DNA from 2 places in the Paenibacillus chartarius genome. Region 2 is predicted to be linked to the other one. Evidence: riboswitches for the same ligand, from Rfam matches in the RefSeq annotation. Region 2 holds a riboswitch; the other holds the start of a gene.
The links. Region 2 has a riboswitch for cyclic di-GMP ahead of ACFFK0_RS07250 (methyl-accepting chemotaxis protein). Riboswitches for the same ligand answer to the same signal wherever they lie in the genome.

Region 1 (12,442 bases), on a different contig from region 2:
TATTTATGGAGAGCAAGTTTTTTGGCCATTTTGGTTGCCGCCATCATTCATTATGTTTTTATCAAAAAAATACTTTCTCCTTTAAAACGGCTCGCGAAGTCAACGCAGCTCATGATCGAGGGACATTACCCGGAGCCCATCGAACCGAAATCTCATGATGAAATCGGTCAGCTTACGAAGCACTTTAACGAATTGGCAAAAACATTGAAGCGTACGGAAGAAAACCGAAAACGTCTTCTAAGCAATATATCGCATGAACTGCGCACGCCTCTAAGCAACTTGAACGGCTATTTGGAGGCATTATCAAATGGTGTCATAGAAGGCAATCGGGAATTGTATCAATCTCTGCTTGAAGAATCTCAGCACCTCACCCGTCTCGTAGAACAGCTTCATCATTTGACGGTCTGGGAAGCTCGAGGGAATAACAGTCTGTATCAGACAGAAATCAAAATACATGAACTTCTGCAACAAACGATTCAGGCTTTTCAGTTGGAAAGCGACAAAGCAGGTGTTTCATTGGACGTCTCCATACAAGAGGGAGTCGTTCTTGGCGAGGAAGACGGAATCAAACAGGTCATGAACAATTTGCTCAAGAATGCTTTCATGTATAATACAGGGAATGAGATAAAGATTACGGGAAAAAGGGAACAAAAACAATACCGCATCACGGTTTCCAACATGGGAGAATCAATACCGGGTGAAGCTCGCGATTTGGTTTTTGAGCGGTTCTATCGCGTGGATCCGTCAAGACACCGGGAGAAAGACAGGAACGGTACTGGGCTGGGTCTTGCGATTGTAAAAGAAATTGTGGAACGGTTCGGCGGACAAGTCGGACTGCACTCGGATGGTAATCTGCATAATTTTTGGGTTACTCTCCCTTTGGAAATAAAAACGGTAAAGGTGGTTAAGAATCATGACGGAGCGCCGGTTTAACCCTGAACATACGGAGAAACTGGACAACCCGGAGCGGCGAAAAGTTCTGCCTCCAGAAAAGTTATTGGAATTATTGGAAATCCAAGATAACGACATTATTCTGGATTTGGGGGCAGGTACCGGTTATTTTACCATACCCGCGGCAGGACTTACCAACGGGAAAGTGTATGCTTTGGACGTTGCACCACAGATGCTGCAATATTTGGGAAAGCGTGTGAAGGAGGAAAAACTGGACAATGTCGAGTTAATTGAAGGAGCCATTGAATGTATTCCCCTGGCAGGACAAATCGCCGACCATGTGATCGCTTCATTCGTCTTACACGAAGTAGAACCTTTGGAAAAAGGACTCCAAGAAATGAGCAGAGTGCTAAAGCCGGGCGGAACAGTATTATGTATCGAATGGGAAAAAAAACAAACGGAACAAGGCCCTCCTCTCCGTCATCGAATACATTCCAATGAGCTTGCAGAAGCATTTGAAGAGAATGGGTTCTTGGTTGAAAAACTGACCTATCCTTCCGATCAGCACTATCTTATTGTTGCAAGGGCTTGTGCACATAACTGCTAAATACTGAAAATGCGGGGCGTATCATGAATTTCAATGGTTTGATGGGCTTGAAAAAAGTGCCTGATCGCATCATGGGCATGAATTCCCAAATGCTTTTTGACGGACTGATATTGCCCGAGGATTTGTTCGCCGGCACTGACAATTCGGTATATGGCATCCTGTTTAAGCGGTTTATTTTGAACGAGAAAATGTTCGATTCGCCGTCCTTTGGGGTTATATGGTTTATAAGCCATGATGACACCGGAAGTTCGCAACACATATCCGCCTTTCTGCTGAAACGGGTCCGGGGAAAAGACTTGCTCCAGGTTCGTTTCAAAGGCTTCAAGAATGAATCGCCCTTCCAGTTCTAGTGTAAACAATTCCGGGTTCGTCGGTATGATTTGATATAAATCTTCCACAGTTATGACTCCCGGAAGAATCGGGGCGCCGTACCTCCAACCATGAGACAAAGCGATATCGGCATCTATCGCATACAGGTACGCGTCGGTGATGAGACGGTCCATCGGCGTTTCATTCAAAAACATGCGATGAAGCGGTGTTTTCAGCTTGCCGATTTCTTCGCGCAGGAGCGTCTCGTAAGGTTGCTTGATCTCCCGGATAAGACGCGAGAATTCCGGGTCTTCTTCGTATTCGTCCGCGTAAAGCGGAATAAGTTGATGCCGAATATGGGTTATTTTTCCGTTTTCAAAGGAAATATCGATTCTTCCGAGAAACGAAGTGCTTGCCCCGGATTGGACAATCCATGTGTTATTTTGTCTGATTGGTTTGTCGATTCGATCATGACTATGCCCGCTTAAAATGATATCGATCCCTTCAATGCAGGATGCCGCTTTTATATCCAAAGGCAGTCCCATATGGCTGATCACCACGATAAGATCCGCTCGCTCCTTCTCCCGTAATTGATGAACCACTTTTCTCATATCGTCTATATTTAGCGAAAAAGTAAATCCTTCCGAGAAAGAAGGAGGCATCGTTTGATCTACAAAAGGATAAGTCCATCCCGTCAAACCGACCCGTATACCTTCGATTTCCCGAATCATATGCGAATGAAAAGGATTGACTTTGCCGGAGATTGGCTTGGCATTCATTGCCAATGCCGGTGCCGGAACTTGACTTATCAAAGAAAATAGCTGTTGGGGTCCGTAAGCAAAGTCCCAGTTCCCAGGTACCCAAGCATCGAGCGGCATTTGTCGGAGTAGCGGCAAGACGGCTTCACCCTTGGACAAAACTAGCGGTCCTGTACCATGAAACAAATCGCCCCCGTCAACAAACAGTACGTGGGGATGTTGTTGTTTTAAACATGTCACATAGCGGAAGATGCGTGAAAAGCCCCCGCAATGAATGTAGAACGGACGCGGATCGCCCCAGAAGAATTCCGGATGGGCGTCCAAACAACCGTGCGTGTCATTTTGTTGAATCAATACGAGTTCCACACTTAAGCCCCCTTGTTGAAGCATGTGATCCCAAGCTTATGGATAGTATGGGGAGTTCCAGCCTGTTTTTAAACCTTCTTTATCAGAACTTAACACAAGGCCGGTACGATCAAACGAAGAACATCCGGGAAGGGAGAGATGAGGATGTCGTTTGGGTACCGGGTTCTGGTTTGCGCCATTTTGATCCAAACTTATTTCGATTTGAAAACAAAGGCCCGGAAAGGAGGACGAAATTTCCAAATGCGACAAGAAGCGCTTGGCTTCTTGAAGACCGACTGGTTCGAAACGTTGTGTACCGCCATCGATCTTGATCCTTCCTTCGTAAGGAAGGAAATGCTCCGTGCTTCCGCCAATACCCGCAATAGGGCTCCCAGGATTAAAACATAAACAAAAGAAGGGACATGGCTGTCCCTTCCGCTCCGCGTTACTTGAGAACACTGCCGCCGAACACAAACCGATATTCCCAGTGCTTGCCTTCAATGCTATCGATTCTTACCCCGCCGGATTTCACGGAATACGTATGCAAAATCTTGCCATTCCCCAAGTAAATGCCGTTATGCGTGATTCGTTGTGCGGATTTGTCGATTCCGGAATAATTGGAACTTTTGCTTCCTTTATACGACATAAAGAACATGATGTCTCCTGGTTTCAAGTCTCGCCAATTCGTTGTTGTTTTTCCAATTTTTTTTACATATTCGGCTTGTGTCCGGGAATTGCCGGGAAGAATGATGCCGGCCCCGTCTTTAAACGCTTGTCGAACAAAGTCCGAGCAGTCGAAAGTCCTGGTATTGGAGCGGCTGGAACCAAATTCGTAAGGCGTTCCCAAATATTTTATACCGGCTTCAATCACGTTTTTGGCTGTGCCGGCAGCAGTTTGTGCGGTTTCACCGGAAGAGGCGCCTCCCACTGATATGTACCGGCTCTGTGTTGTGACATAACCGGTTTGCCCCTGGCCATCCTTGATTTTGTACCAATAGGGGTTCACCCGTTCCAAAATATTCACATGTTCACCTGCCTGCAAATAACGAATGCGCTCGCTGCTTAGGGAAGGCTTGTCCCGAAAATTGACACTTTTCACGATGACGGCATCACCCTTGGCCGCCGAAGCGGAGTCTTGTCCCAATGAAATCGTTCCGGCAATAAAAGTCGTTACAAACAGTGCCATAGCCAGTTTTTTCTTCATCAACTGCAATTCCTCCTTGTGGATTTGGATAATTCCCGCGGCGGAAAATATCGGCTCGCGGTCTAATCCAAGCCTATCACAGGAGATGCAGTGAACCTGGATGTACATTTTTCCAATCGCTTAATCATTTCTTTAAAAAGAAGCGTTATCCTCATCTGCAAGGAGGTGGGGGTTTGCGCAGCATTCAAATCGGTTCTTTTGTCTTGAACGGACAACTGATTTTGTATTTCAGTTTTGGGGCGGCGGGCTGGTTGATGTTACAATATCGGCTCCGAAACATGCCGGAGCGGGGGTTGATCTTGTCCTGCGTATCAAACGCATTCTGGCTGTGGCTGATCGTCTGGAAAGCGAGCTACCTGCTCTTTCATCCGGTTGAAGCCATCCAACAGCCTGTTTCTTTCATCTATTTCGATGGCGGGGAACGCGGGAAATGGATGGCAAGCCTGGTTGCCGCGGTCTATATTTGGCAGAAGGCTTTGAAGCAAAACATTCCTTTAAAAATGTGGGTCGACATTTTCATCACGTATGCATTCGCGGGTTGGTCGGCCTGCCAAGTGTTGTTATTCATGATCGGGGAGGAGCCGGCCTGGTTTCATGCGGCAAGCGCCGGATTAACAGCGGTTCTTTTCATGTCTTTCTTGTTTTCTTCAAGAGGATCCGATTCGCCAATAGGACTTGCATACGCCATTTGGTTCTCGATTGGACATGCGATGCTATGGTTTCTGGTCCCCGATCGTCCGATGTGGCTTTTGTCCTTCAGTAAACAGCAGTTGATTTTTCTGCTCGTTGCCACGGGTTTGACCGGATGGGCCTGGTTGGACGAGAAGGTGAAAAAAGGAGGTTCTCATGGATAATATTTCGGTTTTCGCAGCCTTTGCCGCGGGGATGCTATCCTTTTTATCCCCTTGCGTCTTTCCGCTCATTCCCGCTTACGTTTCCCATTTGACGGGCTCGTCCTTTCAAGATGGCAAACTGGTCGTGCATCGGGGGAAACTGATTGTTCAGTCTCTTAGTTTTATTGTGGGTTTTAGTCTCGTTTTCATCGCGATGGGGGCTTCGGCAAGCTTTATTGGCCGCTTCTTTGCCCAGGAACGCGATTTGATCCAAGAAATAAGCGGTCTGTTGATTATTGTGTTTGGTCTGCAAATGGCCGGATTATTAAATCTCCGGCTGTTGATGTCCGGTAAAACATGGGAAATCAAAACGAACAGGAGCCGCGGCGCAATCCGTTCGCTGCTTACCGGCGTGGCTTTTGGCGCCGGCTGGAGCCCCTGTGTAGGGTTGGCGTTGTCATCTATTTTGCTTCTGGCCGGGTCTGCCGAAACGCTGTGGAACGGGGTTGGGTTGTTGGCCGTGTATTCCCTCGGATTGGGTATTCCGTTTTTACTGATTTCATGGTTGCTGACGTATTCGCTGCAGTTCATGAAAAAAATGAACAGATGGATACCTCTCCTGTCCAAACTGAATGGCTGGCTGCTCATTGGGCTGGGGTTTCTGTTGTTTACCGGGCAATTGCAGAAGATCAGCGCCTGGCTATCCCAATATACGTTTTGGGAGATCAACTTTTAACGAGTGGAGATGAAACGGATGAAAAAAAGCATGATCGCTGTTCTGGTTTTGATAGGGCTCGTCGTTTATGGCGGATACGATTATTTTCACAAGTCTTCTTCAGAAACCGGAAAAATTGCGGAATCGGGGGAAGCAAACCTGGAGACGGGCATTCTGAAGGGGCAGCTTGCGCCGGAATTTTCGCTTACGGATTTGCAAGGGAATCCTGTTCACCTGTCTGATTTTAAGGGCAAGAAAGTGCTGGTCAATTTTTGGGCGACATGGTGTCCGCCGTGTCGGGTGGAAATGCCCCATATGCAAAAATTTTATGAGGATTACCAATCGAAAGACGTTGTGATTTTGGGTGTTAACCTGACACCTACCGAGGAAAATCCGGATAACGTACAAGCATTTGTGAAAGAGCAACAGCTCACGTTCCCCATCGTTCTGGACAAGGAAGGAGACGTCATGCAAACCTATCAGGTTGTCGCCTATCCCACGACATTCTTGCTGGACTCGGACGGAGTGATTCGGGAAAAGTTTCAGGGCGCGATTAATTACGACATTATGAAAGAAGCTGTTTCCAATATCAAATAAGACGGGAGAGGTTATGCCGCATGAGTCAATCGGTTAAAAAATTGATTTTGTTAACACTATCCGCTTGTCCGATGGGCCGCTCCATGAATACGGTCATCGGAGAATTGCTTGCCTGCAAAAAAGAGCTTGCATATGAAGTCGTCTATGTGGATGTTGACCATGAAACGACCAATCGATATCGCATTAAGATGAATCCCACCACGCTCTTTTTGGATGACAGCGGCGTTGAATTGTACCGTATTGAAGGTTTTAAAGAAACGGAAGAGGTATGGAACTTGATTAGACAGATAGAAGAAGGATCGCTGCGATCGGAAGCGCCGCGGGAAGAAAACCGGGAGACTACCGAAACTTACACGATCTATTTGTTCCAAAACGGCAACGCCGTTCCGGTGGAGACAACGGTGATCAACAAGACTTCCGTTAAAGCGCCAAGAATAACAACGATTCAACAATTGTTGCGCACCCGGCCTGAAGGATTTGACAATCCGTTTCCGGCAGACACTTCGCTTGAGCGGGTTTCCTTTCATCATGATTCTTGCGTCGTAACGCTCCGTTCGACAAATGAAGTGAGCATGGAAGAAACCGATCGGATGAAGACGTTGCTCAATCGTACCTTGGCGGCCTATGGAATTACCGATATCAAATTGGAATGGACGATTTCTCGTTAGCCAATCATGTAAGCAAAGAAGGTTTAAAAGCCTTTTATTATTCCAATGTCGGGTTACCATGGCAAATATCACTCAATTCTGCACTCATCGGTGGAGTTGAAATAGACGTGTCGCTAGATGTCACGATAATCTACCAAATATGATTTGAGAACAAAGACTATCTGGGCCTGAGGAAAAAAGTACTAAACTCTTTCAAGCGATTATTCGACAAATTCAAAAATTTCCCATTTTGGTTCTTGCCTGTTCCACAACCTGGTAATATAATAATAGGTAATAAGTCTGACTTGGATAATGGCAAACCTGTTCGAAAGGCAGGGACGCAAAGCCACGGGTCTTCTGCATAATATTATGCAATGATAGCCGGGTTACCCTACAGTCATCCAGAAGATACTACGTGTTTGGGGTAGTGTCTTTTTTGTTTTTTAGAAAAAATTGACGAAAGGAAGTGATCGTCTTCGATATGTCCTGGGATTAATGTGAGATCGAGGTCTTAGGAAATTCAAACTAACTGAGGGGAGATGTAATGAAGCACAGTAGAGATTTTTCGCAGTTTGACGGAATATTGGCCAATGGGGTGAATCATGCGGTTATTGATGTCGACAATACGATTACCAAAAGCAACATCGTACAGTTTTACTTGTTCATCAAGAGAGAACGCCTGAAGAACCGGCTGCTATGGTGGCTGTTTCTTGTTTACTGCTTGGCTGCGGCTCCATTCTATCTTGCAGTGGATCGTTTGTCGAGAGATTGGTTTAATCACGTATTTGTGCAAAGAAAGTTCGGGAAGTACGCCTATGAACAGCTAGAGAAATACGCTCAAAGGTATTTTGAAGAAATGCTCAAGAGGCAATTTATCGTTCCTGTGCACGATCTCATCTTTTATTTGAAGGAAAAAGGAGTTCAGGTCACGTTGTTGTCAACCAATTTCGATTTGATCGTAAAGCATTACGGAGCGTATTTTCAGGTTCCCTATGTATGTTTGCCCGTCGTTAAACAGGATTCGAGGATTCGAATCGACTTTTCTCAGCTGAAAGGATTTAAGCGCAATTACATCCAACGCTTGAATCCTGCAATGACGATGGCGATTGGAGATTCCAAGTACGATCTGCCGATGCTGGAGCATGTCCATTACCCGATCATCGTGGCAAACAAGAAAAAGAAATGGATGAAGTCGATACAGAGGGAGGCTGTCTTGATTCGAGCATAATTGAAGCCTCTGTCCACGACGGCGCTCCTCTTTAATCGGTAGTCAAAACGATTAAAGGAGTTGGACCGAATGGTCTTTGTACTCATTGCATTGTGGACGATTGCAGCCATTTTGCTGATTATCAATCCCAAAAATGAACCGACACGCTGGGCGGCATTTACCGCATTTACAGGCGGTGGCGGGGGATTGTCGCGCGCGGTAACCGAAACGATCTTGCCCTATCTGGAGCAGTATCAAATCTCTACGCCTTCCCTTGAAGCATTCTTATTAAAGATGCACATGTTCGGCTCGTTTATGAATCATAATGGACTTCCTTATTGTTTTTTGATGTTCGCCGTCAGCTACTCCGGGTTATTCCGCCGTAAAAAGAAAATGATCCTCGCAGGGGTGCTTCCCATCCCGATCATCGGGATGCTTTTCCTCACGTCGTTCACTCCCCCGATCCAGCATAACTTTCAAGCGCTGTTTTTTTGGTGCGTACCTTATCTGATCGTTGGTCTTATCCTGTTAACATACAGTTTTATGAAAGAGAAGAATCCGAAACGGAAAAGAAGCCGTTTATTTTCCAATATTGTTGCATTTCCCCCGATCCTGTTTCAAATCGTGGCGAACTATACATTAAAGGCGTTTTTCGATGTTCAGGAAGTATGGCGGTTTATGCCGTTTGTGATTACGATTCTGCTGGTAACATTTTTGCTCCTCGGCATCAAATATGGCGTACTCGGCGTCCGGATAAAGTTCGAAAAGGACCGGTTGGACGGTACGATGCGCGCCATCTCGTACGGGACAAGCATATTGAACCACACGATTAAAAATGAGGTCGGAAAAATCCGGATTGTCGCCGATCAGATTCGAAATCTGGCAGCTTCGTCTCATCAGGAGAAAATTGCGAGCGATGCAGCCGTTGTGCTTGATTCGACCAAGCATATGCTGGATATGGTGACGCGCATTCAAAACCGGACGCAAGATATCATGCTGAAAGAGGGGATTCATGAGGTAACGGACATCCTAAGCCGCGCGCTTTCGATGACGAAAGTGTTCTTGGAAAAGCGGAGCGTTCAGGTTCATACGGATGTTGATAATAAGGCGATTTATCTACTCTGCGATCCGGTTCATCTTCAGGAAACGTTCCACAATATCATCGTCAACGCGGCCGAAGCGATGGAGCCGGGAGGAATGTTGTTCATTTCGGTATGCGAAACGCGGAAGCATCTTACGATCGTCTTTAAGGATAACGGAAAGGGAATATCACAAGACGAGCTTACCTATTTGTTCGATCCATTTTATTCAACCAAACATCGCAAGCAAAACTTCGGTCTCGGATTGACGTACTGCTACAATGTTATTCAGCAGCATGACGGATCGATCGATATTCAAAGCGAATTGAATGTCGGGACGTCGGTCGTAATTCAAATTCCACACAAAAGGATTCGATCCCATTCGCTTCCGTTAACCGAGGTGAGGGACATTGGATCAAATCAAGGTTATGTTGGTTGAGGATGATGCCGTCTGGCGTGACCAACTCACAAGTTTCCTGAGCCGCGAGCATGATCTTGTCGTCGTCGGTTCGGCGGCGAACAGGGAGGATGCGGTTCATCTCGCCAGGCTTAGTGACGCGCATGTTGTGCTCATGGACCTTATTTTATCCGATAATGGGTATGACGGACTTGAAGCGGCCATGGATATTTTGGAAATAAAGCAAACCAAGATCATTATGCTGACCGGCATCGACGAGGAAGAGGCAATTATGGATACGTATGCGGCAGGGGCAGTCAATTATGTAACGAAGGCCCACTTCGAAGATATTCCCTGCGCTATTCGCGCTGCCTACAATAATTTGAATTACATTCATCCGGATTCGGCTGGTGTGCTGGTGAAGGAATTTCGGCGGATGAAAAGAGAGCAACGTAGTAAGCAGTTAACCTCAGCCGAGCAGGAAATATTAAGGTTCATTCATAAAGGGTACAAGCAATCAAATATTCAAAGCAAACTGCATGCAACTGAAAGCACCATAAAAAAGCATGTGAATCGTATTCTGAAGAAGCTGGGAACCCGCTCCAGCCGTGAAGCTGCCCGAAAAGCCAAGCGTCTTGGGATAATTGATTAGAATCTCAAAGCAAACAGTCCGGCTTTTAATGGAAGACCGGGCTGTTTTTCTGTCCTACAAACATTAAGCTTCTTCTTGAGTTAAAGACGAACAAATTCATTTGACTAGAATAATTTCATCTTGACATACCCTAAGGGGGTATAGTATATTTGTTGTGGGGTGATAAGTCGTGGCGAACCAAGAGGAATTGCTACCGGATGAAGCTGACCGTTCTTGTTGTTCTCCAGAAAGCGAAAGGAAAAGCCATCATTCGGACAAAATGAAGAACAACTTGATATCCCGTTTGAACCGTATCGAAGGCCAAATTCGCGGAGTTAAAGGGATGATTGAGAAGGATACTTATTGTGACGATGTACTGAACCAGATCGCGGCCATTCAGTCAGCCTTAAACAGCGTTGGCAAGCTTTTGCTTGAAGGACACATGAAAAGTTGTGTCGTGGAACGCATCCAGGCCGGAGAACATGAAGTCATTGACGAATTGTTGATTACGGTTAATAAATTAATGAAATAATGAAATCATAAATATCGGAGGGATTTGTATGAAACAAGCAACACTTAAAGTGAACGGTATGTCCTGCCAACACTGTGTCAATTCCATTGAGAAAGCCTTAAAAGAAATAGGTGCGTCGGCTCGTGTTGATCTGAAAGGCAACTCGGTTACTGTAGAATACGATGAAAATAAATTATCCTTGGATGCCGTGAAGGAAGCCATTGAAGAACAAGGCTACGAGGTTGCCTAACAGGCATGGGGGGTCACTTGCTGGTGGCCTTTCTTTTTATTATTATAAATACCCTATAGGGGTATGAAAGAGGCGGTTTACATGCAAAACACGGAATCCCCAAAAAAACAGCAAACGACCTTGCAAATATCGGGTATGACTTGTGCCGCATGCGCAAACCGGATTGAGAAAGGATTAAACAAACTGGAAGGTGTATCGGAAGCGACAGTTAACTTTGCTCTCGAGCAGGCGTCCGTTACTTACGATCCGGATAAAGTTAAACTTCCCCAAATCGAGCGGAAAATTCAAGAGATCGGATACGATACCGTCAAAGAAGCCGTTGATTTTGAAATCAGCGGCATGACCTGTGCCGCCTGTGCCGCCCGGATTGAGAAGGGGCTCAGCAAACTGCCCGGAGTGTACAAAGCAACCGTCAATCTGGCACTGGAGACGGCACGAGTAGAATATTCACCTGCTGAGGTGTCCGCTTCGGATATGGTGAGGAAAGTGGAGCAGCTCGGCTACAAAGCAGCGATAAAACAGGAAAAACAAGAGTCTGCAGACCACAGAAAAAAAGAAATCAAGAGACAACAAAAGAAGCTTCTCATTTCCTCCCTTTTGTCACTGCCGCTGTTATGGGCAATGGTCGGTCATTTTTCGTTTACCGCCTGGATCTGGGTGCCCGAATTGTTCATGAATCCGTGGTTTCAATTGCTTCTGGCAACGCCCGTTCAATTTATCGTCGGCCGGCATTTTTATATCGGAGCGTATAAAGCGCTTCGGAATGGCAGCGCCAATATGGATGTTTTGGTGGCGCTCGGCACGTCGGCCGCTTACTTCTATAGTCTTTATTTAACGGTTCAATGGGCCAACCAGGCTGGGGCGCATCATGTGCCTGCTATGTACTACGAGACAAGCGCCGTGCTGATTACGCTCATTGTTCTCGGAAAACTGTTTGAAGCGTTAGCGAAAGGCCGTTCATCGGAAGCCATCAAAACCTTGATGGGATTGCAGGCCAAGACCGCACTTGTCGTTCGCGACGGTCAGGAAGTTTCCATACCGATAGAGGAAGTTGCCGTAGGTGATGTTGTAATCGTGAAACCCGGCGAAAAAGTGCCTGTTGACGGAATCGTGCTTGAAGGTTCATCTTCTGTGGACGAGTCGATGCTGACGGGTGAAAGCATTCCTGTCGGTAAGCGGCAGGGCGATCCGGTGATCGGAGCCACCATCAATAAAAACGGCATGCTCCGCATTGAGGCAACCAAAGTAGGAAAAGAAACCGCGCTTGCGCAAATCATCAAAGTCGTCGAAGAAGCGCAAGGTTCCAAAGCGCCGATTCAACGGATTGCGGACGTGATCTCGGGTATATTCGTTCCCATTGTCGTCGGGATTGCTGTGATCACCTTCCTGGTGTGGTATTTCGGTGTCGAACCCGGTCATTTTTCCGGCGCTTTGGAAAAAGCGATAGCGGTGCTTGTCATC
Region 2 (12,442 bases):
ACGCCACCGGAGCGCCGCACTGTTTCGCCCATGTGGCGAGCGCCGTCGTTTTGCCGTAACCGGCTTGAGCGGAAACAAGCGTCAGCTTGGACCCCAAGCCCTCGCTCAACTTGCCGATTAGGCTCGGCCTGGATACCAGGGATTTGCGAACTTGAGGAATGTCAATTTGGGTCTGGATGAACATGGGTACCCCTCCGATGGGTCGCTTCTACCTATCTATGTACCTATATTCGACTTCTTTCGATATTTTCCTCTGTGGCAAACTTATGCTTCAAAAACGAAACAGCCCTTGGTAGCCAAGGACTGTTTCTCTGCCGCTGTGATTCCGATCAATTCCGGCGACTCTGTTATTAAGCGCCCTTGACGCCCAAGCCTGCCTCAGGCCCGCGTGGCCGCCGCCTCATGTTTGTGATCGCAACGCCAAACAGAATCAGCGCGCCGCCGCCTAGCTGTGCAAGCAGGATCGGGTCACCCAGCACGAAATGGCCGACGATGATCGCGATGAACGGCGGGATGTTCATGAACATGGCACTCATGGACGCCCCGGCTGCCGCGATGCCTTGATTCCACCAGAATCCCGCCAGTCCTTGGCCGATAACGGCGACGCAGACGAGCAGCAACCATGTGAGCACTTGATGGCTTGCGTGCAGGTTGCCGTTCAGCGCTTCTACCGCGACGGCCGGCGACATGAGGATGGTGCCAATCACTGTGGAGTAGATCGTCACCTCGTACGACGTCATCGCCGCCGTCAGTTTGCGGATGAACAGCAGGCTGACCGACATACCCAGCATTGCTGCGAGCAAATAGACGTCGCAATGGGAAATGCCCAGCTGCTTGCCGCCGAACACGACAATGCATACGACGCCGATGAGCGCAACGATGGCCCCGGCCAGCTTCTGCCCGGTGATGATCTCCTTAAGGAAAAGACGCGACAGCAGCGTCGTGGCGATTGGGGACAGCGCAATGATCAGCGCGGCATTCCCCGCCGTCGATCCCTGCAGGCCGGTAAAATAAAACAGCTGGTTGATCAGCGTGCCGGTAATGCCGGCCATCAATAGTAATCCCCACTCGCGTATCGTCGGCTTCCGGATCGATCCATTAATGATCGCTACCGAAATAAGGAAGAGCGACATGACAACCAAGCGCGCAAAAGAAAGAAAAATCGGAGAGAAATCGCGCAGCATATACGCGCTCGCTACATAGTTACCTCCCCAAAGCAGGGAAACAACCCATAGTTTAACAAGTATCGTACGATCTGGCATAACATTTCGTTCTCCTCGTTGTCTAAATTGGTTCCCCTCCTCCCGCTCAGCATCACTGCTTCAACGCGGTCGGCTCTTCTCAATTATATACCACAGGTTAACTTGCTTTCCTGTCCATTTGTTGAACATTAAAAGAAAGAGGAGGGCCGCAGCCCCCCACTACATATCCAAGGTATGATTTCATTTTACGATTACTACTTTGACACGATCCGACGGGTGTCATCCGCTCGTCCTGGTTGTCTTCCTTCTGACCATGAATCTTCGATCAATCAACAGAGCTGTTCCTAGAGAGATGGCTACGGTTATGATGAGGCATACATAGGTTTCAACCGGGAATGGCTTTCCCTCCAGCTGGAAGTCGGCAGCCCTAAATTCAAGTCGTTTTACTGCATGCTTGGCCGTAAGTATATCCTCTTCCTTGGCTAAGTCCTCCAGCTGGATTTCAAACAGGAATCGTTCCATAGAGCCGCTGTGAATAAACTGAACAGGTGCCCCGCCCCCGTTTTCTTTCCACTTTCTCATATCTTCAGCTGCGAGTGCTTCCGCCTGTTTTCCTGGAACAATCATTTTATCAACAGAGGGAGGATTCTCCATCGAATATCGGGATAGCAGGATCAGACCATTTTTCGAGATGACAGGCTGCTTGTGTTGGGATATGGCGAAAGCCCGTGTGGTGCCCGTATCGGAATAAATATCGAAGACAGACGCAATAGCCATTTCCTCTACACCGTTATACAGGTAAACACCGATCTTCTTTTCATTCCACTGAAAGGCATTGTTCAACACATACGTCGTATATTTCATGTCCATTTTAAACGGATCTACCTTGGGGTTTTGGACAAAATGATACGAAGGATACTTCAGCTCATCCGCAATCTTCCGTGCCGTTGGTTCACCAAGCTTTTGCGAGATGACGTACAGCGAAGCATCGATTCCTGAAGAGATGCCTGCGGACGAAACCATTTTCCCGCCATCATTGATGACATACCGTTGATCTTCCACCCAATTCACTTGCGGGTACTTCCGGGTCAGCAGCGACATCGTTTGCCAATGCGTCGCACCCGTTTTGCCGTCCAATAACCCCGTAGAAGCCAAGGCATCCGAACCGGCGCAAATGCTGAGTATGCTGGTATCTTTATGCTTCAGGATCCAATCCCGGATAGGTTGAAATGTTTGCGTATCTTTCATACTCATATAAGGAATGACGATCAATTCCGGATGTCCGCCGAGCAAATCATCCAATTCCTTAAACGAATAGTGAGGGATGACATCAACGCCGCCGGATAATGACCGGACATTGGTATCCTCTGCGACAGCGTATACATTATAAGCCCCGGTCATGGAGAAAATCTGATACGGAATGGTAAAATCCAATCCTTCTGTAATTTCATTTCCCAGCAACACCGCAATGGTTGGTTTATTGGAATGATGTGCAGGTTTTTGTAGTCCGTCCAATGAAGGAACCGGGTCCTTGCGTAATGAGTTCCAAAATTGATTTTGTGAATGGGCCAAGCCCGAAATACTGATTGAAAGAAAAACGATGACTACCGTTAGTACAAAAACAATTGCTCTTAACAGTCCTTTTAACATTTGCTCCCTCTCCTCTGCATGTTTCGTTTCTGAATCCATCATATCCTTTCAAAAGCTTTCGTTTCGCGCATAAATTAGCCGCATATACGCAAAATTTTGCGTACATCACGCAACTAAGTATAAAGAAGGCATGCAAAATGGCAGGGACGGACTTCTCACTCTGTTGCAGTTTGCGAGAAAGCTCCCTGAATATCAAAAATGGGTATCGGATTATAGAGAAGAAGTCAAACAATTGAAAGAGGACATGCAGAAGTTTTGAGGCGGTGGACTCCGCTTTGCCGAGTAGGATCGACCAATTCTACGAGAAAATAAACCTTGGCAATTGCAAAGAGGCTGCCCTAGTCACCTTCGACTAGGACAGCCTCTTCTTTAAAATGTTGTTATTATTGCGGATCAGTTTCTACATCGTGAACATCTTGCGGGTCAACTTGCGTCAAGTCGGTGGAATTGAATTCCGGAGTTTGAGGCAGCTGGACTTCAAGATTTCCGATGGAATCGATCTCCGCCGTACCGCTTTGCATCTTCAGGTTGAGGATATGTCCGCCAATTGCACGGTCATCGCTCACAAAGTGGTAGTGGTAGCCAGGAACGTTGAACATTGCAGCATAGTTAGGCGTATAGAATACAACCAACGTACCGGTTACATTCTCATATTCCCAAATCGATTGATTCGCTAATACTTCCGGAAGCGTCTTGAAAGGCTTCTCCTGTTTCGGTTCGGAACGAGCTTTCAGGTAATTGAAGGTTCCGTGAACTTTGAAGGCATAGAAGTTGTTCTTCTTATCAATGTTATTTGCAAGGATTGCTGTAAGCTCCGTGATATCATTGATGGTGCCTACTTCGATCGTCTTTTCAGACTGGAACTTTACAGAAGAAACGAAAGGAGTCAGCTCGTCCTTTCCTACTTCTTCAAAATGTCCGTCGTTGTCGAAGCGGTAAAATTTGCCGTCAATCTGGGTCAGCTCACCGTTTACGCCGTTGAATGTTCCAAGACCGGTATCTCCGTGTTTGGCAACCTCTCCAAGGGAGAGTTCTCCGTCAAACTGACCTTGCATCAGCGCGTTGATCGTGGAGTATTGAAAAAGGGTGTTATCCTTTTTGTTTGCTCCCTTGTCTTGGCTCTGCTCAACCGCCTTAGCGGGTTTAGCTGCTGTTGCGTCTTTCTCCGCTGCAAATGCTGAAATGGTTGTAACCGATGCTACAGCAAGCACAGCTACGGAAGAAACGAGAAATTTTTTGTTCATACTCCATGAACCTCCTACCGAGATGTCTAATTTATAGAAAGGCGTTGGCCCAACTACCGATGCGGGTTATTCAGCTTCATCGATCTTGAATTGTTTAACCGTGTCTTCCAAAGTTTTTGCCGTTTTGGCAACGGAGTCTACGACAGTGCTTAAAGCAGCGATCACATCTTTCTGTCGTTCTGTAGTTTCCAATACTACATTAGAGTCAACGGCTGAATCTTTAGAGATGCTTGACAGTTCTTCAACCGAAGCGCTGATCTCCTCTGCGGATGCCGCCATTTGTTGTGAAACTGCACTCAAATTTTGTATCTCATCATTCATAAGGGCCATGTCCTGTTGAATGGAGTTAAACAGACTCTCGACTCCGGAGCTTAAGCTCACTCCCAAAGCCGCCTCCTCTTTCGCTTTCTGCAAGGAACCGACTACTCCCGTAATATCCGCATTCACTTCACCGATAACACGACTGATTTCTTTGGCCGATTCGGAGGATTGTACAGCCAGCTTCTTAACCTCATTCGCTACTACTGAAAACCCAGCCCCATGTTCTCCTGCCCTGGCAGCTTCGATACTGGCGTTCAGAGCCAGGAGATTGGTTTGCTGTGCGATTTCTGCAATTAAAATTGCGAACTTGTTGATCTCAGCGGACTTCCTGGACAGCACGTCCACGACTTCGGACGATTTCAAAACGGCGGAATCAATGGCCGACATCTGTCCCACGGTTTGGGCTACGGTCTCGGTCCCGGATAAGGCTTTTTTGTTGGTTTGCTCGGAAATCATTCCGATTTCAGAAGCGCTTGCCGCTACGGTGCTAATCGAGATCGTATTTTCTTGGAGCGCCCTGGCAATTTCGCCGGTCGCTTCGGTTTGTGTGCGTGCTCCGGAAGAAACACGATGGCTCACCTCTGAAATCTTGGTCGCCGACATTTGAACGTCTGCCGAGGACTGATTTAACGTCTCGGAAACAGTATTCATCTCTTTAACGCCGGAAGCGAGGCTGCCAACGATCACACGTAAATGGTTGGCAAGATTATTAAAGGCTTTCGCCAAATCACCGATTTCATCTTCGTTCTTCACGTTCACATCGCTAACGGTCAAATCTCCGGATGCCAGAACGCCTGCTGACTTTGTCACCTTCATAATCGGGCTAATGAACACTCTATTTATCCAATACATTAACAAGAATGCTACAATAGCCGTTACAATAACCATTCCTATCGTAGTCCAAAAAACGGTTCTCGTTAGCTTATCCAGCTCCGCATCATACAGAACCCCATAGATCTTCCAACCCGTCTCCTGGTTGGTTGTCCACCGTACATTTGCAGGACCGGCATCAAGCTTGACATGTATGCTTCCGGACGGTTGGGAAAAGGAATCCTTGAATACAGAGTCCGAGAGATCTGTGCCTGCAGCTATGCCCGGATGAGTAAGAACCTTATTGGTTTTGTCAACGATAAAGACATACCCCTCGGTTCCAATCTTCTGTGTATTTACCGTATCGGTTAAATACTTCTTCAACGATAAATTCACAACAGCCATTGCGTCGCCATTCTCTGTAGTGCGGGCGATCGATACAACCGTATTCTTGCTGGCTGCCGATACGTAAGGGTCCGAAATAATGACTTTACCCTTATTTTCCATTGCCGCTTTATACCACACTCTAGTCCTGGCATCGAAGTCATTGGCTAACGGGCTCGGAGGCTCCATAGCGAAGGCCCCATCCACTCTAGCGAACCCGATAACCTCCGTGTCATCCCCATGGGACGCCTTGAAAGTCTTCAAGATCTTGGTTATTTGGTCGTTGGTAGATAAGTTGGTTGCGGGATCCTTGGTCATTTTGACATATGTACTGGCCTCGAAGGTCTTCGACAATATTTCGACATCTTTCTCGACAGGGATGACTACCCTATCAACAATACTGTTTGCGGTGGCGACCTCTTTGTGGGATTGTACCGTCAACTCGTCCTTTAACGCTTTGGCTGAAGACTGATAGGTCACTGTACCGACCAGTGCGCTTGGAACTAAACCCAAAGTGAGAAAGAGCAGGAAAAACTTCTGCGATATGCCGAAACGCCTTGTTTCACCATGTTTGCTTGTGCGTTTAGGCCCAATGACTACGTTATTCATGTAAACCTCCGTGTTTAAAAATCATTCGTTTCCTTCCTCATCTGTTAAAAATAGACACAAAAAAAGACCCTTGGAAAAAGGGTCTTTGAACCCCTTTTGGTAGCCCGGCTGTCATAGCTTGCGCCTTAGACCCGTAGCTTTGCGTCCTTATCTTTCGATGAGTTTGCCATTATCATTAGGAATTTGCTTATTTTAGTTGTGTAGGTATTCAAGCACAGGACTTAGGATATATGATATTCAATTTTTTGTCAATCATGAAGCAATTTGTCGAATTATTTCGAATTTAACGGATTCGATTTTGACAAAAGCTTCGCGGTTTTTTCCATTCCGTAACCGAGTTTTGCATGATACTATCTTTATTATGCCCATTTGCAGCATAGGAGGTTTAAATAGATGAATACCAATACGACAAAAATCCCGGTTCGGTTTGCCCTAATGTTAGCGGCTTTCTCAACATTATGGCCCCTAAGCTTTGACATGTATCTTCCGGCTTTTCCAGAAATGATGAGGTTCTTTCATACAGACGCTTCCACGATTCAGGCGAGCTTAACTTCGTGCCTGATAGGGTTAGCCTTGGGACAGATTGTAATGGGGTCATTAAGCGATGTTTACGGAAGACGCAGGCCATTGATGATTGCTATGACGCTCTATATCTTAGCCTCGATCGGCTGTGCTTTTGCACCGAATATGTTGATCTTCATTGCTTTCCGGTTTATCCAAGGATTTGCCGTAGCAGCCGGGACGGTTTCGAACGCCATCGTCCGCGATTCGTTCAGCGGGGTTGAATTGACGAAGTTTTATTCTCTCCTTGCGATGATTGGCAATGTCGCTCCCTTGCTTGCACCGATTGCAGGGAGCGTCGTCATCTCTTTCGCCCCTTGGAAGGGGTTGTTTCTCCTGCTGGCGCTTCAGGGTATTTTTTTATTCATCGTAGCAAAGTGGGGACTCAAGGAAACCTTGCCTGCAGAACGGCGTGTTTCCGGTAACTTTATGGTCATTTTGAGAAACTTCAAAGCCTTGCTGCAGGACCGAATGTTTATGGGGTATGCCCTTACTCAAGGATTTTTGTTCACGGGCATCTTTGCCTACATTTCCGGGACATCCTTTATCTATCAGAACATTTACGGGGTGTCGCCTGGAGTATTCTCTCTGCTGTTTGCTATGAATGGGATTGCTTTATTTTTAGGAGCCCAGTTAGTGAAGCGACTGGCTGGACGAGTGGCAGGACGTCGAATTCATCAGATCGGTCTGACATCGGCTTTCATCACAAGCACTGCGGTCCTCATTGTAGTTCTATCTCATGGATCCTTACTTGCTCTAGTCATACCGCTCCTCTTGTTTATCTCATCGTTCGGCGTCTCGGGAGCAGCTGCTTTTCCGCTGGCCATGGAGTCGCAAGGGCACATAGCAGGCAGCGCCGCCGCACTGCTGGGTGTCATTCCCTTTATTTTCGGCGCCGTAACCTCCCCGCTTGTGGGAATCGCCGGAGAGCATTCTGCCGTCCCCTTCGGAATCATTTTGTTCACAGCCAGCTTGTTGGCCATTATTTCTTATATCGGACTGACCAAACCAGCCAAGAGAACTGACTTCTTGTAGCGAATTCAGAATAGGCCAACCGGAAAAATCCGATTGACCTCATCCTAAGTTAAGCATTTACCGTCGCTATGACGTACGTTTTGCCGCTTTCAGCGCGGAATCGGATTCGCCCGTTCTCCGTACTGGACCACTCCACTTCTTGATCCCCTTGAGCGATCTTGATCTTATGCTTTGCAGATACTTCGCAGGTCCGTGTGATTGAAGCCGTGATTACCGCGGCTGACAATACACCGTTCGTCCACTCCAAATCAACCTCGTATCCGCCTCTTCCGCGCAGCCCTTTGACATAACCGTCCTTCCAAGCATCCGGCAATGCCGGCAGAAGCTCCAGATATCCTTGATGAGATTGCAGCAGCAGCTCGGCAATGCCCGCCGTCGCCGCAAAGTTGCCGTCGATCTGGAAGGGAGGATGCGCATCAAACAAGTTGGCATATACGCCGCCTTTGTGAGCGTTCAGCGGTTCGTCCGCCTTCACGAGTGTCAACAAATTGGAGATCAGCCGCTCGGCACGATTGCCGTCCTTGAATCTGGCCCATAAACCAATTTTCCAGCCCAGACTCCACCCTGTCCCCCCGTCTCCCCGGATCTCAAGCGATGTCTTGGCTGCCTGGAAGAGCTCGGGAGCAGAACGCTCCGTAATAAGCCGCCCCGGATAGACGCCTACCAGATGGGAAACGTGGCGATGATGCACATCTTCGTCCTCGAAGTCCTCGGACCACTCCTGCAGTCGACCGCTCTTGCCGATTTGCAGCGGAAGCAGCCTTTCCTTCGTTTCAAGCAAGGTTTCCGCAAATGATTCATCCGTCTGAAGCGTTTGCGCCGATTGGATGCAGATATCGAACAATTCTCCGATCAATGCTAAATCCATCGTCGTTGCGGAGCTTACCGCATAGTGTTGATCTCCGATTTTGAATTTATGCTCCGGAGAGGTGGAAGGCGACGTTATCCAATAACCGTCTTGATTCGGAATGAGCCAATCCAAACAAAATCGTGCGGCTTCCTTCATGATCGGGTATGCCGTATCCCGCAAAAATGCTTCGTTCCCGCTAAAGGCATAATGCTCCCATAAATGCTGGGACAGCCACGCGCCGCCGAGCGGCCAAAGCGCCCATACCGGGTCCCCGTGACCAAAATCGCCGACAGGCGCCGTCTGAGCCCATAAATCGGAATTGTGGTGCGCTACCCACCCACTTGCTCCGTAATTCACTTCTGCGGTCTTCTTGCCGTTAACGGCTAACCTGCCGATAAAATCAAGCAGCGGCTCATGCAGCTCAGCCATGTTGCAAGTCTCCGCCGGCCAGTAATTCATCTCTGCATTAATATTAAGCGTGTAATTGCTGCTCCAGGGTGCCCGGGTTTCCTCATTCCAGATTCCTTGCAGATTGGCAGGCTGCGAGCCCGGGCGCGAGCTGGCGATCATCAGGTAACGTCCGTAGTGGAATAAGAGCTCGACGAGTCCCGGATCGCTGCTTCCGTATTCGGCAATTCGCCGGTCCGTAGGCAAATCCTGCGGAGCCCTGCTTCCCCCCAAACGAAGCTCAACCCTGTCATATAGGCTTCGATGATCCTCAATATGTTGCTTCCGAATCTCCTCATACTTCTTCTTGAGAATAGTCTGAATCGCTTCAGCGGTTACATGTGCCGGCACGCGGTTGGAGCTGCTCGCCCCAACACTGGAATCGAACGATGTCGCTGCGCAGAAATACAGTGTCGCGCTCGTTGCTCCGACGATTTGCACGCCATCCGCATCGACCTTCATGCTTCCGCCTTCATGCACCGCAGCAAGACGTCCGTGGAATTTCAAGCTTTTGGACGTCTCCGGGTTGCCGTAACGTATAGGATTGTCCACATGGCAGTAATTCGGTGCGACATGCTCCGGCGCTGTGCCTGATATCGTATAGTGATCCGATTCGAGCTTCGAGGAGAATCGGAGCGGACTATCCAGCTTGGCACGGAAACTGAGAACCCCCTCTTGGCTTGCCGTGAAACGGACGACAATGGCTTGATCCGGATGCGACGCGAATATTTCCCGGGTGTACCGAACACCGCCAACGTCATAAGCAACGGTCGCGATGCCGGTAGAAAGCTCAAGCTTTCTTTCATAACCGCGACGGCTTTGTCCGTGCTCCATGACGATATGCAGATCGCCGAGCGGCAAGTACGATTGCGTATAGGGTCCCATCATGGTTTTGCAGAGCTGATCCGCTTCTTTGTATCTTTGTTCTGCGATGAGCTGCCTTACTTTCGGCAGTGCTTCCCTTGCTCCCGGGTTATTCCAATTCGTCGGGTATCCCGACCAAAGCGTATCTTCGTTTAAGGCGATGCGTTCTCGCTCAACACCGCCGAAGATCATCGCGCCGAGTCTGCCGTTGCCGACAGGCAGCGCTTCCGTCCAATAAACGGCAGGGGTATGAAACTGTATAACATGGTCATTACTCACCAGTACTCACTCTCCTACAACCTTTAGTTCACTAAATGATCTACAGCTTCACAACCGCTTTAATCACGCCGGTCTCAGGACGAAGCCAGGTGTCGTACTGCCCGATCATTTCGTTGAAATCCGCACGGTGAGTTATGAATGCCCCTGTGTCTATTGCTCCTTGACGAATACTCTCGATCACTTGGACAAAATCTTCACGAAGCGCATTCCGGCTGCCCATAATCGCCATCTCGCGCTTGTGGAAATCCGGATCGTGGAACGTGATATCGGATTTGACCAGCCCTACATATACGAGTCTGCCGCCATGGGACACATAATTGAGCGCGTTCTCCATCGATTTGACGTTACCGGTTGCATCGAGAACGGCCGTAGGGAAGTCCCCCCCGGTGATAGCCTCCACTTCCTTGAGCGGGTCGTTCTTCACATTTACGATATAGTCGGCAGGCGCCCATGTTTGGCAAAATTTCAGCCGCACTTCGTTCATATCCATAGCGATCACCTTCGCGCCGGCCAGCTTGGCGAACTTCATGGTTCCGAGACCGATGGGGCCCGCGCCAATTACGAGCACGAAGTCTCCCGGACGAATGCCGGCAACCCGAACCGAGTGAGCCCCGATGCTCAAGCATTCGACGATGGCAGCCTGGTCGGGGGTCAGTCCTTCGGCGCGAATCAGATGCCCGATCGGAACCGACATATATTCACGCATGCCCCCGTCTTGATGAACGCCAATCACGCTCATTTTCGTGCAGCAATTCGTCTTGCCGTTCCGGCATGCGATACACGACCCGCAGTGGATGTACGGAATGACACTGACAAGGTCCCCAACGGAGATACCAAGATCGTTATCGGCGATCTCCGCGACAACGGCCGACAGCTCATGTCCAAGCACCCGGGGATAGACGAAATAAGGCTGATTTCCTTTGTATGCGTGCAGATCCGTACCGCAAATTCCGACCCGCACGATGCGAATGAGCGCCTCCCCCGGACCTGGAACGGGAACGCCGACCTCCTTCATCACCAACCGATTCGGTTCTTCACAAACGATGCATCTCATTCTACGCGCACCCCCGTGTTGTATTCCGGCTTTCCGCTGGGCCAAGATAACCGCTGAATGGGTTCAAGTATACGGCGAACTTGTCGAATGACATCGATATCCGGCTCTTCGAGCGCATAAGCGATGTTCGACAATATGGTTTCCGGCTTAGAGGTGCTCACCAGCGTCGTCGGGATGCTCTCGTTGCCTACTGCAAATTGGATGGCGAGCTTGGGCAGTGACACCCCGATGGAGGAGCAGTAATCGAACGCTTCCTTGCAAGCTTGGCGAATGAGCGGCGTTGCCGGATGCCAAGCTGGCAGCTCGTTACCGGATAACAGCCCCATCGACAGAGGGGAAGCATTGACCAGTCCGGTGCCCTTTTCATGGAGCAGCGGAAGGAGCTCGAGCAGAGAATCATCATTCAGAGAATAATGGCAATACGATAAAATCACGTCGACCGGCTGTTGGGAAAGCACCGATTGGAAAATGCTAAGCGGCAGACCGGATATTCCCGTAAATCGGATCTTGCCTTGCTTCTTCAATTGTTCCAGGGCCGGGATCGCTTCTTCAAAAATCTGGTTCATGTCTCCAAACTCAATATCGTGCAAGAAAAGAATATCGATATAATCCGTATGCAGGCGGGCCATACTTTCTTCCACGCTTCGAATGATCCGGTCATAAGAGAAATCAAACTGATCGGCACCATATCGGCCGGCTTTCGTGCTAAGAATGTAGTTATCTCTAGGAATGTCCAGCAGCGCCTGACCGAGTACCGTCTCGGCCTTCAATAAGCCGTAATAAGGAGACACATCGATATAATTGATCCCCCGATTCACGGCTTCATGGACCGTGCGTATCCCTTCCTTGTCATCGGTCGGATGGAATACGGAACCGAGCGATGAGGCGCCGAAGCTTAGTACCGACACATCGAGTCCGGTTTTGCCGAGCTTACGATATTTCATTAGTTCCCCTCGATTCTTATGGATGGTCCCATTGGAAGGCTACAATTCTTGCCGGAGCGCCGCTGCTCTCCCGGATTTTTACCGGAAGCGCCATGACATGCCAATCGCCCTCCGCTAGCCCGGGATGCGCCAGATCGAGGCCCTCGGCAATCCACATGCCGGCACGAAGCAAAATCCTGTGTGTTTCT

Region 1: it holds a riboswitch for cyclic di-GMP, as region 2 does, so the genes downstream of both, ACFFK0_RS14055 (haloacid dehalogenase-like hydrolase) here and ACFFK0_RS07250 (methyl-accepting chemotaxis protein) in region 2, are expected to answer to the same signal.

Annotation. Positions count from the first base shown of each region.
Region 1 covers NZ_JBHLWN010000054.1:21,608-34,049, forward strand. The annotation lists gene ACFFK0_RS14015 (sensor histidine kinase) at 1-933, shown strand, start outside; gene ACFFK0_RS14020 (class I SAM-dependent methyltransferase) at 914-1,498, shown strand; gene ACFFK0_RS14025 (bifunctional metallophosphatase/5'-nucleotidase) at 1,495-2,931, opposite strand; gene ACFFK0_RS14030 (C40 family peptidase) at 3,356-4,114, opposite strand; gene ACFFK0_RS14035 (hypothetical protein) at 4,288-4,968, shown strand; gene ACFFK0_RS14040 (cytochrome c biogenesis CcdA family protein) at 4,961-5,683, shown strand; gene ACFFK0_RS14045 (TlpA disulfide reductase family protein) at 5,702-6,259, shown strand; gene ACFFK0_RS14050 (thioredoxin family protein) at 6,280-6,927, shown strand; cyclic di-GMP riboswitch class I at 7,211-7,300, shown strand; gene ACFFK0_RS14055 (haloacid dehalogenase-like hydrolase) at 7,451-8,134, shown strand; gene ACFFK0_RS14060 (sensor histidine kinase) at 8,204-9,631, shown strand; gene ACFFK0_RS14065 (response regulator) at 9,603-10,241, shown strand; gene ACFFK0_RS14070 (metal-sensitive transcriptional regulator) at 10,411-10,752, shown strand; gene ACFFK0_RS14075 (copper ion binding protein) at 10,781-10,981, shown strand; gene ACFFK0_RS14080 (heavy metal translocating P-type ATPase) at 11,063-12,442, shown strand, end outside.
Region 2 covers NZ_JBHLWN010000027.1:124,564-137,005, forward strand. The annotation lists gene ACFFK0_RS07230 (hypothetical protein) at 1-184, opposite strand, end outside; gene ACFFK0_RS07235 (DMT family transporter) at 351-1,262, opposite strand; gene ACFFK0_RS07240 (DJ-1/PfpI family protein) at 1,482-2,852, opposite strand; gene budA (acetolactate decarboxylase) at 3,236-4,096, opposite strand; gene ACFFK0_RS07250 (methyl-accepting chemotaxis protein) at 4,163-6,220, opposite strand; cyclic di-GMP riboswitch class I at 6,316-6,398, opposite strand; gene ACFFK0_RS07255 (multidrug effflux MFS transporter) at 6,614-7,816, shown strand; gene ACFFK0_RS07260 (glycoside hydrolase family 95 protein) at 7,866-10,256, opposite strand; gene ACFFK0_RS07265 (zinc-binding alcohol dehydrogenase family protein) at 10,297-11,310, opposite strand; gene ACFFK0_RS07270 (aldo/keto reductase) at 11,307-12,254, opposite strand; gene ACFFK0_RS07275 (cyclase family protein) at 12,271-12,442, opposite strand, start outside.